2 regions of the Pseudalkalibacillus sp. A8 genome follow, and region 2 is predicted to be linked to the other one. Evidence: a T-box and tRNA genes for the amino acid it is inferred to sense, from the RefSeq annotation. Region 2 holds a T-box; the other holds one or more tRNA genes.
The links. A T-box is a leader RNA that pairs with one kind of tRNA and senses whether it is charged. The one in region 2 lies ahead of tyrS (tyrosine--tRNA ligase), so its partner is inferred to be a tRNA-Tyr.

Region 1 (4,412 bases), 2.1 Mb from region 2:
AAGAGGTGCCCGTACCGTAAACCGACACAGGTAGGCGAGGAGAGAATCCTAAGATGCTCGGGAGAACTCTCGTTAAGGAACTCGGCAAAATGACCCCGTAACTTCGGGAGAAGGGGTGCTCTGATAGGGTGCAAGCCCGAGAGAGCCGCAGTGAAAAGATCCAAGCGACTGTTTAGCAAAAACACAGGTCTCTGCGAAGCCGTAAGGCGAAGTATAGGGGCTGACACCTGCCCGGTGCTGGAAGGTTAAGAGGAGGGGTTATCCATTAGGAGAAGCTCTGAATCGAAGCCCCAGTAAACGGCGGCCGTAACTATAACGGTCCTAAGGTAGCGAAATTCCTTGTCGGGTAAGTTCCGACCCGCACGAAAGGTGCAACGACTTGGATACTGTCTCAACGAGAGACCCGGTGAAATTATAGTACCTGTGAAGATGCAGGTTACCCGCGACAGGACGGAAAGACCCCATGGAGCTTTACTGTAGCCTGATATTGGATTTTGGTATCGTTTGTACAGGATAGGTAGGAGCCAGAGAAGCCGGACCGCCAGGTTCGGTGGAGGCGTCGGTGGGATACTACCCTGACGGTATTGAAATTCTAACCCAGGACCGTGATCCGGTCCGGAGACAGTGTCAGGTGGGCAGTTTGACTGGGGCGGTCGCCTCCTAAAGTGTAACGGAGGCGCCCAAAGGTTCCCTCAGAATGGTTGGAAATCATTCGCAGAGTGTAAAGGCACAAGGGAGCTTGACTGCGAGACCTACAAGTCGAGCAGGGACGAAAGTCGGGCTTAGTGATCCGGTGGTTCCGCATGGAAGGGCCATCGCTCAACGGATAAAAGCTACCCTGGGGATAACAGGCTTATCTCCCCCAAGAGTCCACATCGACGGGGAGGTTTGGCACCTCGATGTCGGCTCATCGCATCCTGGGGCTGAAGTAGGTCCCAAGGGTTGGGCTGTTCGCCCATTAAAGCGGTACGCGAGCTGGGTTCAGAACGTCGTGAGACAGTTCGGTCCCTATCCGTCGCGGGCGCAGGAAATTTGAGAGGAGCTGTCCTTAGTACGAGAGGACCGGGATGGACACACCGCTGGTGTACCAGTTGTTCCGCCAGGAGCATAGCTGGGTAGCTACGTGTGGACGGGATAAGTGCTGAAAGCATCTAAGCATGAAGCCCCCCTCAAGATGAGATTTCCCATCGCGTCAAGCGAGTAAGATCCCTCAGAGATGATGAGGTTGATAGGTCTGGTGTGGAAGCGTGGCGACACGTGGAGCTGACAGATACTAATCGATCGAGGACTTAACCACTTCACTTAACATCGACAATGTTTTCAAGAACCGTTATCTAGTTTTGAGGGAACATTTTTTTAGAAAAAGCCCTTGAAAAAACTTTTATATTTTAGTAATATATATCTTGTCCTTACTAAGGATGATTGTGGATCAATTGAAAGTTGGTCTGGTGACGATGGCGAAGAGGTCACACCCGTTCCCATGCCGAACACGGAAGTTAAGCTCTTCAGCGCCAATGGTAATTGGGGGCTTCCCCCTGTGAGAGTAGGACGTCGCCGGGCCAAAAAACTTTTTTCATCTCAATGAATTATTCCACAGTAGCTCAGTGGTAGAGCTATCGGCTGTTAACCGATCGGTCGCAGGTTCGAGTCCTGCCTGTGGAGCCATTTGCTTCCATAGCTCAGCAGGTAGAGCACTTCCATGGTAAGGAAGAGGTCAGCGGTTCGAGCCCGCTTGGAAGCTCCATGAAAAGTTCATATCGGCCCCTTGGTCAAGTGGTTAAGACACCGCCCTTTCACGGCGGTAACACGGGTTCGAATCCCGTAGGGGTCACCATTCATATGGAGGATTAGCTCAGCTGGGAGAGCACCTGCCTTACAAGCAGGGGGTCGGCGGTTCGATCCCGTCATCCTCCACCATTATGCTGGCCTAGCTCAATTGGTAGAGCAACTGACTTGTAATCAGTAGGTTGGGGGTTCAAGTCCTCTGGCCAGCACCAGTTTCATTTGAAAATCAGACTTTATAGTCTTTTTTTATTGGAGGGGTAGCGAAGTGGCTAAACGCGGCGGACTGTAAATCCGCTCCCTCCGGGTTCGGCGGTTCGAATCCGTCCCCCTCCACCATTTTAAAAAAACCAAAGTTGATTATCCTTCGCGAGCCATTAGCTATGAACGAAACAGCTTATGGGTAAACTATGAATTGTCCTGATGCAGATTTCTTCGCAAGATCTGTCACTTAGAGGAAGGGACATAAGGTGAGTAAGCTTCATTATAACTTGAGCCATTAGCTCAGTCGGTAGAGCATCTGACTTTTAATCAGAGGGTCGAAGGTTCGAGTCCTTCATGGCTCACCATCTCGATTCTGATTAACCAACAATAATTTTAATCATGCGGGTGTAGTTTAGTGGTAAAACAAGAGCCTTCCAAGCTCTGGTCGTGAGTTCGATTCTCATCACCCGCTCCATCGGGGCCTTAGCTCAGCTGGGAGAGCGCCTGCCTTGCACGCAGGAGGTCAGCGGTTCGATCCCGCTAGGCTCCACCAAATCATACATAATAAACTCTCTGAACCGAATGGTTTGGAGAGTTTTTTTACATATTAAAAACAATGAGCTGGAACAAAACCAAAACCCAATTCGTGTAAGCGCTTTATATTTATCCATAAACATCAGTTAAACCCCTGTTAAACCGCATAAGTATACAGGATTTTGTCCAGTTGAACCACAGCATGATGAAGCCCTACAATAGAGAATAGATTGTCGAATGAGGAGGAAAAAAATCATGAACAAGAATATTGGAATTTTAGGTGTCCCGATGGACCTTGGCCAAATGCGCCGTGGCGTTGATATGGGACCTAGTGCAATGAGATATGCTGGTCTTATCGAAAGACTTGAAAACCTTGGCTACGATGTGGAGGATCATGGCGATGTCCAAATCCCTCAAAGGGAAAAAGTCGCAAGTAAAGAAACTAACCTTAAAAATTTAGATGGGGTTATTGAAGCGAACAACCTTTTGGCGGAAGGTGTCAATAAAATCATCGAAGATAACCGTTTCCCATTAGTGCTTGGCGGTGACCATAGCATTGCGATCGGGACGCTTGCAGGTGTGTCGAAGCATTATAAGAATTTAGGCGTCATCTGGTATGATGCCCATGGCGATTTAAATACAGGAGAAACTTCACCAAGTGGAAATATTCATGGTATGCCTCTCGCTGTAAGTCTTGGTATCGGACATGAAAGACTGCAAGAAATCGGGGGATACAGCCCGAAGGTCAAACCTGAGAATATCGTCATTATCGGCGCACGCTCGCTGGATGAAGGGGAGCGTGAATTGATCCGAGAAAAAGGAATCAAAGTTTATACGATGCACGAAATCGATAGAATGGGTATGACAAAGGTTATGCAAGAAGCGATCGAATACGTCTCGAACGAAACAGATGGTGTACACTTAAGCTTGGACCTTGATGGATTGGATCCGGCAGAGGCACCCGGTGTAGGTACTCCGGTCCTAGGCGGGATCAGCTATCGTGAAAGCCATTTGGCGATGGAGATGCTTGAAGAGGCGAAAATCCTTACCTCGGCTGAATTTGTGGAAGTCAATCCGATTCTTGATGAAAAGAACAAAACAGCCACTGTGGCCGTTGCATTGGTCGGTTCCCTTTTAGGTGAAAAGTTAATATAAATAACATTCAAAGCCTTATCGAATTTAAATGTCGATAAGGCTTTTTATCGTAAATAGAATTAACCAGCTCTCTAGGTGAGAGCTGCTGTTTGTTCATGAAGCATCTATAATTTCAGTCTTAATTGTATCGTAACGATTAAGTAGATAGTCAAGATATTGGCTGATCTCTACAACCTCCGTAGAAAACAAAGGCTTTTCTTTCGCCAGGATTAACATTTTCTTTCTCGAATTCTCAATTTCATTCAATAGAAAGCGTTCTTCAGCTGACATGCCGCCCACCTGCTTTCGCCTATAGTTGTTAAACATAATACCCGATAAATAAGAAAATAAACCTATATTAACAAAAATATTCATCACTTGGAAGTTGTCTCATGTTAGAATAAAAAAAGAAGAATCTACTCCATAAGTAGTATATTCAAACAATGGAGTATCGGGGGTGGGGTTCCTAAATGGATATAACGGTTAAGCGTTTGGTCCGCTCTGTAAAAAAAGGGGATCAAAAAGCCTTTGAAGAACTTGTAGAAATTTATAAAGATAAAGTATACCATATCGTCTACCGGATGTTAGGGAATGTGCATGAAGCAGAGGATATAGCTCAGGAAGCATTTGTACGGGCTTATATACATATTGAACGATTTAATGAGGCACATAAATTTTCTACTTGGTTGTATCGAATTGCAACCAATTTGACGATTGATCGTATACGTAAGAAGAAGCCGGATTATTACCTGGATGCA
Region 2 (4,412 bases):
CAAGGTTCAAAGATTTCAGTATGTAATTCGCGACTGCTTCTGAATCTATATGCAGAAACTTTCTTAATTCTTTATTGGTGATAGTCGGGTTAATCAATAGAGCATAATCATGTAGAGCTTGGAAGTGGGCGTTTTTAGAGGTCGCCCTGCAAATGGGGCAAATCCATTTCCCATGAATTCTTTTCATTGGACGTCGAGAACACCCAGGGCAAACTACTCCTGTTAAAAGGTCTTCCCTATTCAGTTTAAGCAAATTGAGTAGTTCCGGGTCGCTCGGAATGTGTTTTTTGATGTGGAGCTCCTGAAGGTTTCGGAGGTCATAATTGGTGAAGGAAGCTTCTTTATGGGTATTATGAAGGGATATCACGGTATATAATATCTTTGTATCCCGAATCACTTTTTTGCTGATCAGGCTACCATTGTTTTTTGGTTCTATTTTGGCATTTTCATTCACTATCACTACGAAAGAAAAGATCGGGATCTTATCATTGAATCTATACCGTTCCAACTAATTTTCAAACTGAAAATGCTGGTGGTTTACCTGTTGGATTGGATCCTTGTAGTAATCCTCCCGTTCATCTTGTTGGCGTATAAGCTGATTGTATTCAGTATCAAAGATCAATTTACCGGATAAATTTTTCACTTCGGGATTACGAAAAAATTAGGATGGGTCAATAGGATATCGATTTGGAAATGAAATTTGCCACTGGATAAGCGTAAGCCTTGAAAGATGCCGTGACCATAGTCTTCTAGGAAACTTAAATGATAATCTAGTGACCGCTCTCCTGCTTTACTTGTAGCTAACCTCTTTTCAGTTCTTGATTTTGCAGGGTGATTTGAGTCGATTCTCCTTATTAAGGCTTCCAGTTTTTCGATTTTATATGATTTAAAATAGATTTTAAGGCTCAAAAAATCCCTCCACGTTTTATAGGTAGATATAACTTCAACACTTGATTCAGAAATCCTTCCAGCGAGGTGTGAAGGCTTGGTGTATGGGTTGGTTGAAAGAATTCAAGAAATTTTGGACATAATCCTAGAAATTTAAGAGGGAATCCTAGAAAAAAACGGATAATTCCAGAAAAATAAAGCTCAATCCCAGAAATCAGTAAAATCGAATTACAAAAATATAACCCTCACATAGAAAAGAGCCGTCCACCGACGGCTCTTGCTTATCTATTTTACAATCTTAACGAATTTTCGCTTTCCAACTTGGACGATCATGCCGTCTTCCACTGCAACCTGCTGCTGAACATCATCGACTTTCTCTTGATTGATCTTCACACCGCCATTTTGGATCATGCGGCGTGCTTCCCCTTTTGAATTCAATAGCCCAAGGTCTACAATCATATCGACGATCCAAATATCATCTTCACCCTTCCAGGCATGTTCTGGAATATCGTCAGGCAAGGCGCCTTTTGAGAAAACGGTTCGGAAATGCTTTTCAGCAAGCTCTGCTTCATCCTTCCCATGGTACATCTCCACAAATATTTTTGCGAGTTTAATTTTCATATCTCTTGGATGCAGTTCCCCGCTTTGGATGCCTTCTTCAATCGCTCTGATTTCGTTCATCGGAAGCGGTGTGGCAAGCTCAAAATATTTGATCATCAAGTCATCCGGTATCGACATCGATTTCCCGAAGATTTCATTCGGGTGCTCATCAATCCCGATGTAGTTGTTGAGGGATTTAGACATCTTACGGACCCCATCCAACCCTTCGATCAACGGTACTGTCATCATTAATTGCTTCTCTTTCCCGTATTCTTCTTGAAGTTGACGGCCCATCAACAGGTTGAATTTCTGGTCCGTACCACCAAGTTCGATATCACTTTCAAGCGCAACGGAGTCATAGCCTTGCATCAGTGGATAGAAGAATTCATGGATCGAAATCGGCTGGTTCGCTTTATAACGTTTCTCGAAATCGTCACGCTCGAGCATACGTGCTACCGTAACCTTGCCTGCTAACTCGAGTACATCGGCGAAATTCAATGTTGACAACCATTTGGAATTGAAGTGGACCTCTGTTTTATCCATATCGATGATCTTGCCGAATTGTTCCACATAGGTTTTTGCATTTTCTTTGATTTCATAATCCGTCAGCTGTTTTCTTGTTTCGGATTTGCCTGTTGGATCCCCGATTCGACCGGTAAAGTCACCAATCAGCAACTGGATTTCATGCCCGAATTCCTGGAATTGACGAAGCTTATGTAAAACGACTGTATGGCCGACATGCACGTCAGGTGCCGATGGGTCGAGTCCAAGCTTCACATTCAATGGCTTGCCAGTAGCAACCGACTTTTCAAGCTTCTTTTTCAAATCCTCTTCAGGAACGATTTCAACGGTTCCCCTTTTTAAAATCGTAAGCTGTTTTTCAACTTCTTCCTGCTGTGCAGCTGTGAGCGCATATTCTTTTCCCACTTTCCTTCATCCTTCCCTTTTTATCTATCTTTTTAAAATTTAATCCTTTGTTAACAAAGAAAACTTGGCGCAGCCAACCCTGTAGCGTAGGCTGCGCCTTGTTGCCCTCATATTGCAGAATATAAAAAAACACGTCCCTTTCGTATGAAAGGAACGTGATATACGCGGTACCATCCTTCTTGAAGCATATGCTGCTTCCACTTCGTTCAGATAACGGCTAAGGTTGCCGCCTTTTGCTACTATTTTTCACAAAAGGTGCTCGAGGAGGTAATTCACAGCGTTCCTTTGTTCTGGTTTTCACCGGCCACCAGCTCTCTGCTTACAGTGAGGAAACTGCTACTTATTCCTGTCTATGCTTCATCAGTATGTACAATTATGTAAAAAAGTATAATCATTTTGTATCACATTCATAAATGGAATGTCAAATTTACTTCCCTATAAATCGACATGAAAGGTATTCCATATGTTGTCTATGTGCTATAATGAAAGTTGGAAATTTAGGGGGGTATGACCATGAATCACCTATCATCCTTCATCGTTAAAGTGAAACATTTCATGAAGGTTTTAGATGATAAGAACATATTTAAAATCAGTCGGATTACAGGAAAAGTAGTATGGAACCTGTTTTTAGTCTTGTTGGTCTTAGCTCTTGCCGGCGGCTTTTTCGCAACTGGCGTTGGAGCTGGTTACTTTGCTTCACTTGTGAAAGACGAAGAAATAAGAACATATGACAATATGAGAGATGAGATCTACAACTATACAGAAACTAGTAAAATATATTTTACTGACGGTACCTTACTAGGCAATCTCCGTTCTGATATCGTTCGACAAGAAATAGATATCAAGGAAGTTTCACCTCATTTGATCGATGCAGTCATTGCGACGGAAGATGAATATTTCAAAGAGCATGAAGGTATCGTGCCCAAAGCGATTGCCCGTGCAATTTTCCAAGAAGTGACCGGTGCTGCTGTTCAAACCGGTGGTAGTACATTGACCCAGCAGCTTGTGAAAAACCAGATGCTTACAAGAGAAGTCTCTTTCGATCGTAAAGCTAAAGAAATGCTTCTCGCTTTAAGATTAGAACGTTTCTTTGAAAAAGAAGAAATTTTAGAAGCATACCTAAACATCGTACCGTTCGGACGTAATGCTTCAGGGCATAACATTGCTGGTATCGAGGCCGCAGCCCAAGGGATTTTCGGGGTGGATGCTAAAAATCTCAGCTTACCCCAGGCCGCTTACATCGCAGGAATGCCACAAAGTCCATTCGGATATACGCCATTCACGAATGATGGAAAAGTCAAAGAGAACTTAGATCCTGGGCTAAACAGGATGAAGACGGTGCTGTCAAGAATGCTTTCTGGTGGTTACATAACCAAAGAGCAATATAACAAAGCTCTGGCACATGACGTTACAAAGGAATTCACTAAAAACTCTCCAAGCCCATTTGAAAATTATCCACATTTGACAATGGAAATCGAACGCAGGGCAGTCGATGTCATGAAGGTAAAATTAGCAGAGCAGGACGGTAAGAAATATTCCGAATTGACTCCAACTGAAAAAAGCAGCTACCAAAAAGCAGCTGACCTTGAATTAAGGAAAAATGGTTACAAAATTGATATTACAATCGATAAAGAGATTTATGATGCATGGCAAAAAGCCAAAAATGAAGTGCCTTATGGTCCTGATACCACAAACCCTGTAACAGGGGAAAAAGAACTTGAAGATGTAGGTGCGATGCTGATTAAGAATGACACAGGGGAAATTCTGAGCTTCGTCGGTGGACGTGATTATGAACAGGAAAACTTGAATCACGCGACCCAATCGTATCGACCGAATGGTTCAACGATGAAACCGATACTCGTATATGCGCCTGCAATGGAAATGGGATTGGTCCAGCCAGGATCGATCATTCCGGATACGAAGTTCACTTTCCCAAATGCAAAAGGATGGTCTCCGAATAACTACGACGGTGGTTATCATGGCCTTGTTACTGCACG

Region 1: it encodes a tRNA-Tyr, which carries the amino acid that the T-box ahead of tyrS (tyrosine--tRNA ligase) is inferred to sense. The anticodon was not compared.

The regions. Positions count from the first base shown of each region.
Region 1 is NZ_CP174509.1:191,278-195,689, forward strand. It holds rRNA gene ACJROX_RS01040 (23S ribosomal RNA) at 1-1,297, shown strand, start outside; rRNA gene rrf (5S ribosomal RNA) at 1,445-1,560, shown strand; tRNA gene ACJROX_RS01050 (tRNA-Asn) at 1,591-1,665, shown strand; tRNA gene ACJROX_RS01055 (tRNA-Thr) at 1,669-1,744, shown strand; tRNA gene ACJROX_RS01060 (tRNA-Glu) at 1,760-1,834, shown strand; tRNA gene ACJROX_RS01065 (tRNA-Val) at 1,842-1,917, shown strand; tRNA gene ACJROX_RS01070 (tRNA-Thr) at 1,922-1,997, shown strand; tRNA gene ACJROX_RS01075 (tRNA-Tyr) at 2,037-2,121, shown strand; tRNA gene ACJROX_RS01080 (tRNA-Lys) at 2,276-2,351, shown strand; tRNA gene ACJROX_RS01085 (tRNA-Gly) at 2,388-2,461, shown strand; tRNA gene ACJROX_RS01090 (tRNA-Ala) at 2,464-2,539, shown strand; gene rocF (arginase) at 2,776-3,675, shown strand; gene ACJROX_RS01100 (Spo0E family sporulation regulatory protein-aspartic acid phosphatase) at 3,769-3,945, opposite strand; gene sigW (RNA polymerase sigma factor SigW) at 4,125-4,412, shown strand, end outside.
Region 2 is NZ_CP174509.1:4,163,198-4,167,609, forward strand. It holds gene ACJROX_RS21355 (hypothetical protein) at 1-187, opposite strand, end outside; gene ACJROX_RS21360 (nuclease-related domain-containing protein) at 640-909, opposite strand; gene tyrS (tyrosine--tRNA ligase) at 1,174-2,415, opposite strand; T-box leader at 2,562-2,777, opposite strand; gene ACJROX_RS21370 (transglycosylase domain-containing protein) at 2,929-4,412, shown strand, end outside.